One region of the Microbulbifer sp. S227A genome, then DNA from elsewhere that is predicted to be linked to it. Evidence: riboswitches for the same ligand, from Rfam matches in the RefSeq annotation. Region 1 holds a riboswitch; each other region holds the start of a gene.
The links. Region 1 has a riboswitch for cobalamin ahead of ACP15R_RS05435 (energy-coupling factor ABC transporter permease). Riboswitches for the same ligand answer to the same signal wherever they lie in the genome.

Region 1 (3,272 bases):
ATCTTGGCTTTCTGCGGGCACAGGGCTGGGACATCGATCTTGCGGCCCATGTGCGGCGTGGTGGTCATGTGCTGGGCATTTGCGGTGGCTACCAGATGCTTGGACAGATCGTGCGCGATCCGCAGGGGATCGAGGGACCGGCAGGTGAAACGCCGGGGCTGGGCCTGTTGGACGTGGCTACCGTGATGGAACCCGAAAAACGCCTGACGCGGGTCCAGGCCGAGCACCTGGCTACGGGGCAGATGTTTGATGGCTATGAGATCCATATCGGCCAGACCGGTGGCCCCGATTGCGCCCGGCCATTTGCGCGTATCGACGGCGTTGACGAGGGCGCGATCAATGGCACCGGGCGGGTGATGGGGAGCTATCTGCACGGGCTCTTTCGCCATGACGGCTTTCGCGCGGCATTCCTGTCCGGCCTTGGCGCACGCAGTTCCGGCATTCGGTATGACGCGGGCGTCGAGACCACGCTGGATGCGCTGGCCGACCATATCGAGGCGCATCTGGACCTGCCCGGATTGCTTGCGGTGGCGCGCTAGCGTCGCCGGCGCAGCAGGTAGATATCCATGATCCAGCCATGTTCGGCGCGTGCCTGCTCGCGCGTGGTCTGGATCTGACCGGCGACCTTGTCCAACGGTCCGCTGAGCAAAAGCTCCTGGTCCATGCCCACATAGGCCCCCCACCAGATATCGTATTGGGTGGCATCGAGGCTGTGAAACGAACATTCCCCGTCAAGCATGACCATCGCAGTGTCGGTGCCTTGCGGCCAGCCATTGTCGCGCAATTGCCGGCCCGTCGTCACCACGAACGGCGCGCCAAGTTCGTTGGCCGGAATGGCATGGGCGGCGGTCAGTGCCTGCAAGGCCGTGATGCCCGGAATGACCCGGGTGCGGGGGCGCGGATCAAGGCGCGCGGCAATGCGCAGCGAACTGTCATAAAGCGACGGATCGCCCCAGACCAACAGGGCAACGACCCGTGCCTCGGGGCAGGTATCGATCGCCGCCTGCCATCGCGCCGCGATCGCGTCATGCCATGCATCCACCCCGCGCAGATACCCGTCATCGGCGCGGCGTTGCGGGATGTCGAAATAAGCGATGCGCGGCGGTTGCTCCGTCACGTTGGCGATGATGGTTTCGCGCAGCCCGGCAAGGTCCGATTTCCCGGCCCCCTTGCGCGGGATCAGGATCAGGTCGGCGCAGCGGATCGCCTCGGCCCCCTGGCGGGTCAGGTGGTCCGGGTTTCCCGAGCCGATTCCGATCAGCAACAAGTCTTGCATGGCAAACAAAAGGCCCCGTCGCGCAACCGGACGAGGCCCCCCTCTCTTTATGTCGTGGGTTCCTATGCGGGGTTGTGCAGGCGATCCGTGACCAACGCGGAGTCCCGCAAGCCCTTGATCGACTTGGCCCCGGCGAGCACGGCAAGGTCGATCAGCGGTTCGATCAGCACGACCATCATGTAGGCGATCCCAAAGCTGGCCACCGACGCAAAGCTCTCGGCCCCGACGCCCTGGCCATAAAAGGCCCAGAACGCCACCCAGGCAACAACGCCACCCTGATAGGCCGCCGACAGCTTGAACACATCCATGTATTTCAGGTCGACATAGGCCACGTCCTGCGGCACGGCCCGGCGCGCCATGGCCCCGATTGCAAAGAGCGGCACCAGCAGCGTGGTGATGTTGACGAAATACATCGGCATGTCACTGGGCGCAAAGAACAGGCCCTGTATCGCCAGCCCGGCGGCAAGGCCGACGGCGGCGGGGGCGATCCCCAGGATCAGCAGCAAGGTCGTGCCCAGGATAAAGTGCACCTCGGAAACCCCGACGGGGAAATGCGGCAGGACTTCGAAAAATATGAAAACCGCCAGCGTGGCAATCACGCTGCGCGCCACAAGGGACGGCAAAGAGCGGGTTTTCAACTCGTCCGCGATGAGTTTCAGCGAATAGCCAGCGGCGGCTGCCGCGGTGCTATAGGCCAGGACCATCTTGGCGCCATGTACGATTCCGGGTTCGATATGCATGTTCTGTCTCCTTACCGCCAACCCCGGCGGATTGCGTGGCCGCCAGCGCGGCCGGTTTCTCCACGGCAGGTTTCCTGACTTTCGGATCGGCGCATGCGCTGAACCTTCCCGGCGATATGCCAGTGGTTAGCTTCGCACATGCTCCCCGATTACAGTTGCGGGGGCAGTCCGGGCATTTCACCCTGTTCCCTATTATCCCGGGCCTTGCGGGCACGGGCACCGTGTTCCCTTTCATGGGTGACAGCACCGTCTTGCGTCAAGTCCAAAACCGGCAATCAGCCCTCTGCCAGCGGCCCGTACAGGATCAGCGCCGGTGCCGAGCCGCGTTCCCCGCCCAACCGTTCTGCCAGGGCCGAGATGGTGGTGCGGTGCAGCGCCTGTTCGGCTGTGCCCACGGCTTCGGCCAGCAGCGCGGGGGTGTCTGCCGCCAGCCCGTGTGCGATCAGCATCTCCGCCAGCCTTGGAAAGGTGCGCTTGCCCATGAACACCACGGTTGTGGCCTGATCATCCGCGAGTGCGGCCATGTTCAGATCCTCGGGCAATTCGCCGGCAACATCATGACCGGTCACGAATTGCACCCGCCGTGCCGTCAGACGGCGGGTCAGCGGTATGCCCGCCGCCGCCGCCGCCGCGCAGGCCGAAGGGATGCCGGGAATGATCTCATAGGCAATCCCCGCGTCGCGCAGTGCGACAAGCTCTTCTTCGAGCCGTCCGAACATGCCGCCATCCCCGGATTTCAGGCGCACCACCCGCGCACCGCCCTTGGCATAGTCAACCAACAGGCGGCTGACATGGTCCTGCTTGGGCGAGGGGCGCCCGGCGCGCTTGCCAACCCCGACGAGATCGGCCCCGGCCCCCGCATGCGACAGGATCGGGCCCGAGGACAGGTCGTCAAACAGGATGGCATCGGCATGTTTCATCCGGTCCACGGCCTTCAGCGTCATCAATTCCGGGTCTCCGGGCCCGGACCCGACAAAGGAAACAAACCCGCTCATGCCACGGCCTCCGCGATCAGGTGAAAGAACGTGCCGGTGACATTGCCCCGTATCGAACCGGTCTCGGGAACCGTGGCCCCCTCGGCATCGGTGACATCCGCAAGCGGCCTGTCCGGCTGCTCGAGAATGGTGGAATAATGGAACTCGTGCCCGCGCAGCGCGGAACCGGCTGCAAAGCCGGGCATCGCCGTGGCCAGCGTCGCCTTGCGATAGCCAAGGTGGAATTTGCGCTTCTCATAAGACGTGACCAGCCCGAGCAGC
Region 2 (3,272 bases), on a different contig from region 1:
CGCCCTGCCTAGCGTCGCCATCATGCCGCCCCGGCTGGCCGATCTGCAGGATGACGCGGCCTATGACCGGATCAACCTGCTGGCTCTGCGCAACACCAGCCTTGGCAATGTCATCGACGGCTGTTCGGTCAGCCTGCCATTGCCGGACCATCCTGGCGCGGGGCTGATGCTGACCGCCGCCCACGGGCAGGATGCGCGCCTGCTGGCGATGACCGAGATGTTGCAGGGCGCGCTGTGAACGCCACGGGACCGGCGCAGCGCCCCGCCACCTATGTGGCATTGGGCAAGCGGCGCTACCGCGTGGCACATGTCGCGGATCCTGCCCTGGACGGCCTCAGCGACCTGGCGCTGTGCGGCGAAACCATCGTGGTGCTGCGGCGACAGGTGCCGGAGCTGGTGCTGCTGCACCCCGACGGGGGCCTGACGGGAGAAACCGCCGAACTGGCGCAATTCGCCTGTGGCCACGGGCTGCGCAGCCTTGGCGACGGGCGGCTGGCGGCGACCGACATGGACGGGCACAAGATCGCGTTGCTGGATGACACGCTGCGCGAAACCGCCCGGCTGCATTGCGACGAACGGCCGGGGCTTGGCCGCCCGTTCAACCATCCCTGCGATTGCACCGTGGGGCCGGATGGGCGGCTCTATGTCGCCGATGGCTATGGCAACAGCGCGGTACACATATTCGGCCCCGACCTCGCGCATATCCGCAGCTTTGGCCAACCCGGACGCGGACCGGGCGAATTCTCGACACCACACAGCATCCTCATCGATGGCCGGAACCGGCTCTGCGTCGCGGACCGGGAAAACAACCGGGTCCAGCGGTTCGATACCAACGGCACCTGGCTGGACGAAATCACCGGGCTGCACAAACCCATGGCGCTGGCGCTCACCCCGGACGGGCTGCTGCTGGTCAGCGACCAGACCCCGCGCCTGTCGGCATATGACGCAGCGGGGCGGCTGGTCGGGCGCTGCCGAACCTTTTCCACCTATGGTCACGGGCTGGCGGTCACCGGGAACGGCACCATCGCGATTGCCGAGATGTCACCGGACCGGGTGACGCTGCTGATCCCGGACGGGGCATAGGCCACCGCCGCGTCGCACCGCAAAAAACCCTTGCCGCAACCGGCGCGGCTGTTTATCGAACGCGGGTCGGTTTCCGAAAGGAATCAAAATGGGAATCCGCCGCCGGCCTCCGGCGAAACGGAACTGCCCCCGCAACTGTAAGCGGTGAGTGAACAGCGAGACATCCACTGTGGCGCAAGCCATGGGAAGGTCGCTGCCAGCCATGACCCGCCAGTCAGGAGACCTGCCGACGCATAACTGCAACGCGGCCCGGACGGGGTGTCCGGAGAGGTGTCGAATGAAGTCTTTCCCCCGGTGGTCCCGTCGGACCACCACAGCCAGCACGATCCATGCCGCCCCGAGGGCGGTCGATCTCGCCAGCCCTGGGCGCGACATGTCTTACCTGTTTTCGGGCGCATCACTGACCGGAGACATGACATGTTCACCAAGACCCTGACCGCCGGGAGCCTCGCGGCGGCCTGTTTCGTGCTGCCCGCACAGGCGGAAACCACCTATCCCCTGACGCTCGAGAATTGCGGCGTCCAGGTCACCTTTGACGCGGCCCCCGACAGCGTCGTGTCGGTTGGGCAGGCGGCCACCGAAATCCTCTATGCGCTCGGACTTGGCGACAAGGTTACCGGCACATCAGTCTGGTTCACCGACGTGTTGCCGGAATATAAGGAGCTGAATGCCGGGATCGAACGGCTGGCGGACAACGACCCCAGCTTTGAAAGCGTCGTGGGCAAACGCCCCGGCCTGGTCGCGGTGCAATATGAATGGCATGTCGGCCCCCAGGGCATCGTCGCCACGCGCGAACAATTCTCGGACCTGGGCATTCCCACCTACACGCTGCCCGCCGATTGCGTGGGCAAGGACAATTCCACCGGCTCGGACGGCACGCGGCTCGAACTGTTCTCGATGGACAGCGTCTATCAGGGCATCACCGAACTGGCCCAGATTTTCGATGTCGGCGACCGGGGCGAGGCGCTGGTTGCCGAGCTGCGCGCCCGCGAAGCGGCGGCGATCGAAAAGGCCCGTGGCCTCGGGCTTGATGACGCCTCGGCGGTGTTCTGGTTCTCGTCGGCGGAAATGGATATCGACCCCTATGTCGCCGGTCAGGGCGGCGCACCCGCCTATATGATGCAGGCGCTCGGGCTGGCCAATGTCATCCAGAGCAACGAGGAATGGCCCACGGTCAGTTGGGAAACCATCGCCCGCGCCGATCCCACCGTCATCGTGGCCGCCCGTATGGAGCGCCGCCGCTTTGACGCCGATGACATCGAGAAAAAGCTGGAATTTCTCGGCACCGACCCGGTCGCCAGCCAGATGGCAGCCGTCAGGGATGACCGCATCGTGACTCTCGACGCCCATGGCATGGACCCGTCGATCCGCAATATCGGCGCGCTTGAAACCCTGGCCGAGGCGCTGGCTCGGTACAACCTGCAATGACCTATGTGACCATCCCCATGACGCATGTCAAACCGGTCGCGGTCTGGAGCGTGACGGGGGTGGTCGTGCTTGTTACCGCGATCCTTGCGGGCGTGATGATCGGCGAAACGCCGCTGTCGCCGGGTATGGTTCTGGCGGTGTTTGCCAACCATCTCTGGGAGGCCGGCCACGTGGTCGATCCGATCGATGCGGGCATCATCTGGAGCTATCGCCTGCCGCGCACATTGGTGGCGGCAGCCTGTGGCGCGGGGCTGGCATTGTCGGGCGTAGTGCTGCAATCGCTGGTGCGCAACGCGCTGGCCGATCCCTACCTGCTCGGCGTGTCGGCGGGGGCCGGCACCGGGGCTGTCGCGGTCTCGATCCTCGGGCTCGGCGGCGGGCTCATCGGCATGTCGGCGGGGGCCTTTGGCGGTGCTACGCTGGCGTTCCTGCTGGTTTCGGCGCTGGCACGGGCGGCGGGTGGCGGCTCGGCCCACCTGATCCTCGCGGGCATTGCCGGTTCCCAGCTCTTCAATGCGCTGACATCGTTTTTCATCGCCAAATCCGCCAATGCCGAACAGGCGCGCGGCATCATGTTCTGGCTGCTGGGCAACCTCTCGGGCGTGCGTTGGCCCGACGTATCCCTTGCCCTGCCGGCGGCGGCCATCGGGCTGCTGGCCTGTTTCTGGTTTGCCCGCGCCATGGACGCGTTCTCTTTTGGCACCGCCTCCGCCGCGTCGCTGGGCATCGCGGTGCGCCGGGTGCAGGCCGTGCTGATCGGC
Region 3 (3,272 bases), on a different contig from region 1:
CGGCTTGCCCTGCACACATTTCAGCCCGGCCTCGATCACCTCCCACTTGGATGAATCGATCATGATCGGCACGCGGGCGATGTCCGGCTCGGCGGCGATGAGGTTGAGGAAATCGATCATCGCCTGTTTTGAATCGATCAGCCCCTCGTCCATGTTCACGTCGATGATCTGGGCCCCGTTCTCGACCTGATCCCGCGCCACATCGAGCGCGGCGGCATAGTCGCGATTGGTGATCAGCTTGCGAAACCTGGCCGACCCCGTGACGTTGGTGCGTTCGCCCACGTTCACAAAGGGGATGTCGGCGGTCAGGACAAAGGGTTCCAGCCCGGACAGGCGCAAAAGTGGATCAGGCAACGGCTTTCTCCTCTACCCGGCGCGGCGCATGGGCGGCGACATGTTCTGCCATGGCGCGGATGTGGTCCGGCGTGGTCCCGCAGCAGCCACCGACAATGTTGATCAGCCCCTCGCGGGCAAAAACCTCGATCTTGCCGGCGGTGTCCTCGGGCCCTTCGTCATAGTCGCCAAAGGCGTTGGGCAGGCCGGCATTGGGATAGGCACAGATCAGCGTATCCGCGACGCCGGACAGTTCCGCGAGATGCGGGCGCATGGCATCGGCCCCCAGGGCACAGTTCAACCCAACGGTAAAGGGGCGCGCATGGCGCACCGAATGCCAGAACGCGGTCGGCGTCTGCCCCGAAAGCGTGCGGCCCGAAGCATCGGTGATGGTGCCCGAAATCATGATCGGCAGGCGGCGGCCCACCTTGGCAAAGCTCTCGAACGCGGCAAAGATCGCGGCCTTGGCGTTCAGTGTATCAAAGATCGTCTCGATCAGGATCAAGTCCGATCCGCCCTTGATCAGCCCGTCGATCTGCGCGCCATAGGCGATGCGCAAATCGTCGAAGGTCACGGCGCGATAGCCGGGGTCGTTTACATCGGGACTGATCGAAGCGGTGCGATTCGTCGGTCCGACAGAGCCAGCCACCCAGCGGGGCTTGCCATCTTGCGCCGTCGCCCGATCCGCCGCGCGCCGGGCCACCTGCGCCCCGGCGACATTGAGATCCTCAACCGCGCCTTCCAGCCCGTAATCGGCCTGCGCGATGGTGGTCGATGAAAAGGTGTTGGTGCCCAGAATATCCGCCCCGGCGCGGGCAAAGGCGTATTGGATGTCTTCCACCGCCTGCGGCTGGGTCAGAACCAGCAGGTCGTTGTTGCCCTTTTGCGGATGGTCGCTCTGATGACCGCAGCAGCCGCAGGACCCGGGAATATGCCCTTGCGCGGTGAAATCCTCTTCGCTCATGTTCAACCGCTGAATCATCGTCCCCATCGCGCCGTCAAGGATGAGGATACGTTCGGCCGCCGCACGGGTCAGCGCCCCATAGGCCGGGGTTTGGGGAAGGGCAAAATTATACATCGTTCACCTGCTTTCTCAGGCAGGCGGGATACCATCGCCCTCACCCAAGGCCAAATTCATATTTCAGGTGAAGATTATGAGTAACGTTCACATAAGGGGCTATAACAACCGTCTGCGCTCGCGGGCGCCGCCGCGCCGCGCGGGTCGTGGCAGTTTCAGGTCGGACAGCGCCATCGGCCCCGCAAGCGAGCGCCGCACGAGATCGCAGAACACGGCAACGCTGGGGTCGGTAGCCTCGAACGGCGCGGCCTTGTCGAGCGCCTGTTGCGCCTGGCTTGCATAGCCCTGATCGCCGTTCAGAAAGGTCAGCCATTGAACAAAGCCCATCCGGCCAAGCTCTTCTGCCCGTTCCGGCGTTTCCGAATGGGCCTGAAGGCCGTGGATCGTGCGTTCAAGTATCATCGCGCCCTCCGCGCAGAACGGCGGGGTGGTGATCGCGGCGATGTGTCGGGCCGGTCGGGTCCATGACTGCCTCCGTATCCCCGAGGCACCCCGCCCGGGTAAAAGGTGACTGCGACCGCGACATGCGGCCGAGGATGGCAGGTCTCCTGACTTGCGGGTCAAGGCAGTTCCGAACCTTCCCGGCGCATCACGCGCCAGTGGCAATTTTCGAAACCGCTCTCCGCCTACAGTTGCGGGGGCAGTCGCGGAATTGGGAGGTCCTCCCGCACCGCGTTCCCTTTTCAGCCGCACCCGGACTCTCCGGAGGCGGCACCATCTCCCTATTGGTGGCACGGAAACCGGGCCCTGTCCACCGCGAACGCCGCAGCGCGGCAAAACACGGGTCGAAACCGGCTCGATCCGCGTGGCGACCCTGCGCCTCAGCCTTGTTTCCTGCGGGCAAAGATCAAGGTAATCATCACGAAGAACACCGGCACGAAAAGCACGCCCAACGCGGTAGCCGAGATCGTGCCGCTGAAGACACCGGTGCCGATGGCGGTCCGCCCGCCGGATCCCGCGCCGGTCGAAATCACCAGCGGCAGAACCCCCAGCGTGAACGCCATCGAGGTCATCAGGATCGGGCGGAACCGCTCGCGCGCGGCTTCGACCACGCCTTCGTAGAGCGGTTTGCCCGCCTCGATCTGTTCCTTGGCGAATTCGACGATCAGGATCGCGTTCTTGCCGGTCAGCCCGATCACCGTCAGCAGGGCCACCTGGAAATAGACGCCGTTGTCAAAGCCGCCCACCCAGGCCCCGACCAGCGCGCCCGTCACCCCGATGGGCATGGCAAGCATCACCGCAAAGGGGATCGACCAGCTTTCATAAAGCGCCGCGAGACAGAGGAACACCGCCGCGAGGGACAGCGCATAGAGCAGGCCGGCCTGGCTGCCGGATTCGATCTCTTCAAGCGACAGGCCGGTCCATGCAACCTCGAAACCGGGCGGCAGCTGGGCCGCCAGCGCCTCGATCTCTGCCATCGCCTCGCCGGTGGTGACGCCCGGCACCGGGTTGCCCTGCAACTGTACCGCGGATACGCCGTTGTAACGGTAAAGCCCCTGGGGGCCGTATTGCCAGTTGGCCTTGGAAAAGGTCGAGAACGGTACCAGCCCGCCGGTGGCATTGCGCACCCGCCAGCGTTCGATGTCTTCGGGCACCATGCGATACGGCGCGTCGCCCTGCACATAGACCCGCTTGATCCGGCCCGCGTCGATGAAATCGTTCACGTACTGACCGGCCCAGGCCACGGACAACATGTCGCCGACCTCGGTTGCCGACAGGCCCATCGCCCCCGCCGCGCGCCAGTCGATGTCGAGGTTGAACTGGGCCGCATCCTCCAGCCCGTTCGGCCGGACCGAAGCAATCAGCTCGCTCTGCGACGCCATGCCCATCAGCTGGTTGCGCGCCTCGATCAGCTGTTCAT

Region 2: it holds a riboswitch for cobalamin, as region 1 does, so the genes downstream of both, ACP15R_RS09135 (ABC transporter substrate-binding protein) here and ACP15R_RS05435 (energy-coupling factor ABC transporter permease) in region 1, are expected to answer to the same signal.
Region 3: it holds a riboswitch for cobalamin, as region 1 does, so the genes downstream of both, ACP15R_RS21380 (hypothetical protein) here and ACP15R_RS05435 (energy-coupling factor ABC transporter permease) in region 1, are expected to answer to the same signal.

What each region holds. Positions count from the first base shown of each region.
Region 1 covers NZ_JBNAFZ010000002.1:129,253-132,524, reverse strand. Annotated here, with positions in the region: gene ACP15R_RS05445 (cobyric acid synthase) at 1-539, shown strand, start outside; gene cobF (precorrin-6A synthase (deacetylating)) at 536-1,276, opposite strand; gene ACP15R_RS05435 (energy-coupling factor ABC transporter permease) at 1,339-2,016, opposite strand; cobalamin riboswitch at 2,064-2,255, opposite strand; gene cobA (uroporphyrinogen-III C-methyltransferase) at 2,292-3,011, opposite strand; gene ACP15R_RS05425 (cobyrinate a,c-diamide synthase) at 3,008-3,272, opposite strand, start outside.
Region 2 covers NZ_JBNAFZ010000003.1:282,758-286,029, reverse strand. Annotated here, with positions in the region: gene ACP15R_RS09145 (amidase family protein) at 1-238, shown strand, start outside; gene ACP15R_RS09140 (6-bladed beta-propeller) at 235-1,083, shown strand; cobalamin riboswitch at 1,134-1,328, shown strand; gene ACP15R_RS09135 (ABC transporter substrate-binding protein) at 1,501-2,511, shown strand; gene ACP15R_RS09130 (FecCD family ABC transporter permease) at 2,508-3,272, shown strand, end outside.
Region 3 covers NZ_JBNAFZ010000011.1:38,130-41,401, reverse strand. Annotated here, with positions in the region: partial or broken gene metH (methionine synthase) at 1-1,411, opposite strand, end outside; gene ACP15R_RS21380 (hypothetical protein) at 1,511-1,813, opposite strand; cobalamin riboswitch at 1,933-2,145, opposite strand; gene ACP15R_RS21375 (efflux RND transporter permease subunit) at 2,233-3,272, opposite strand, start outside.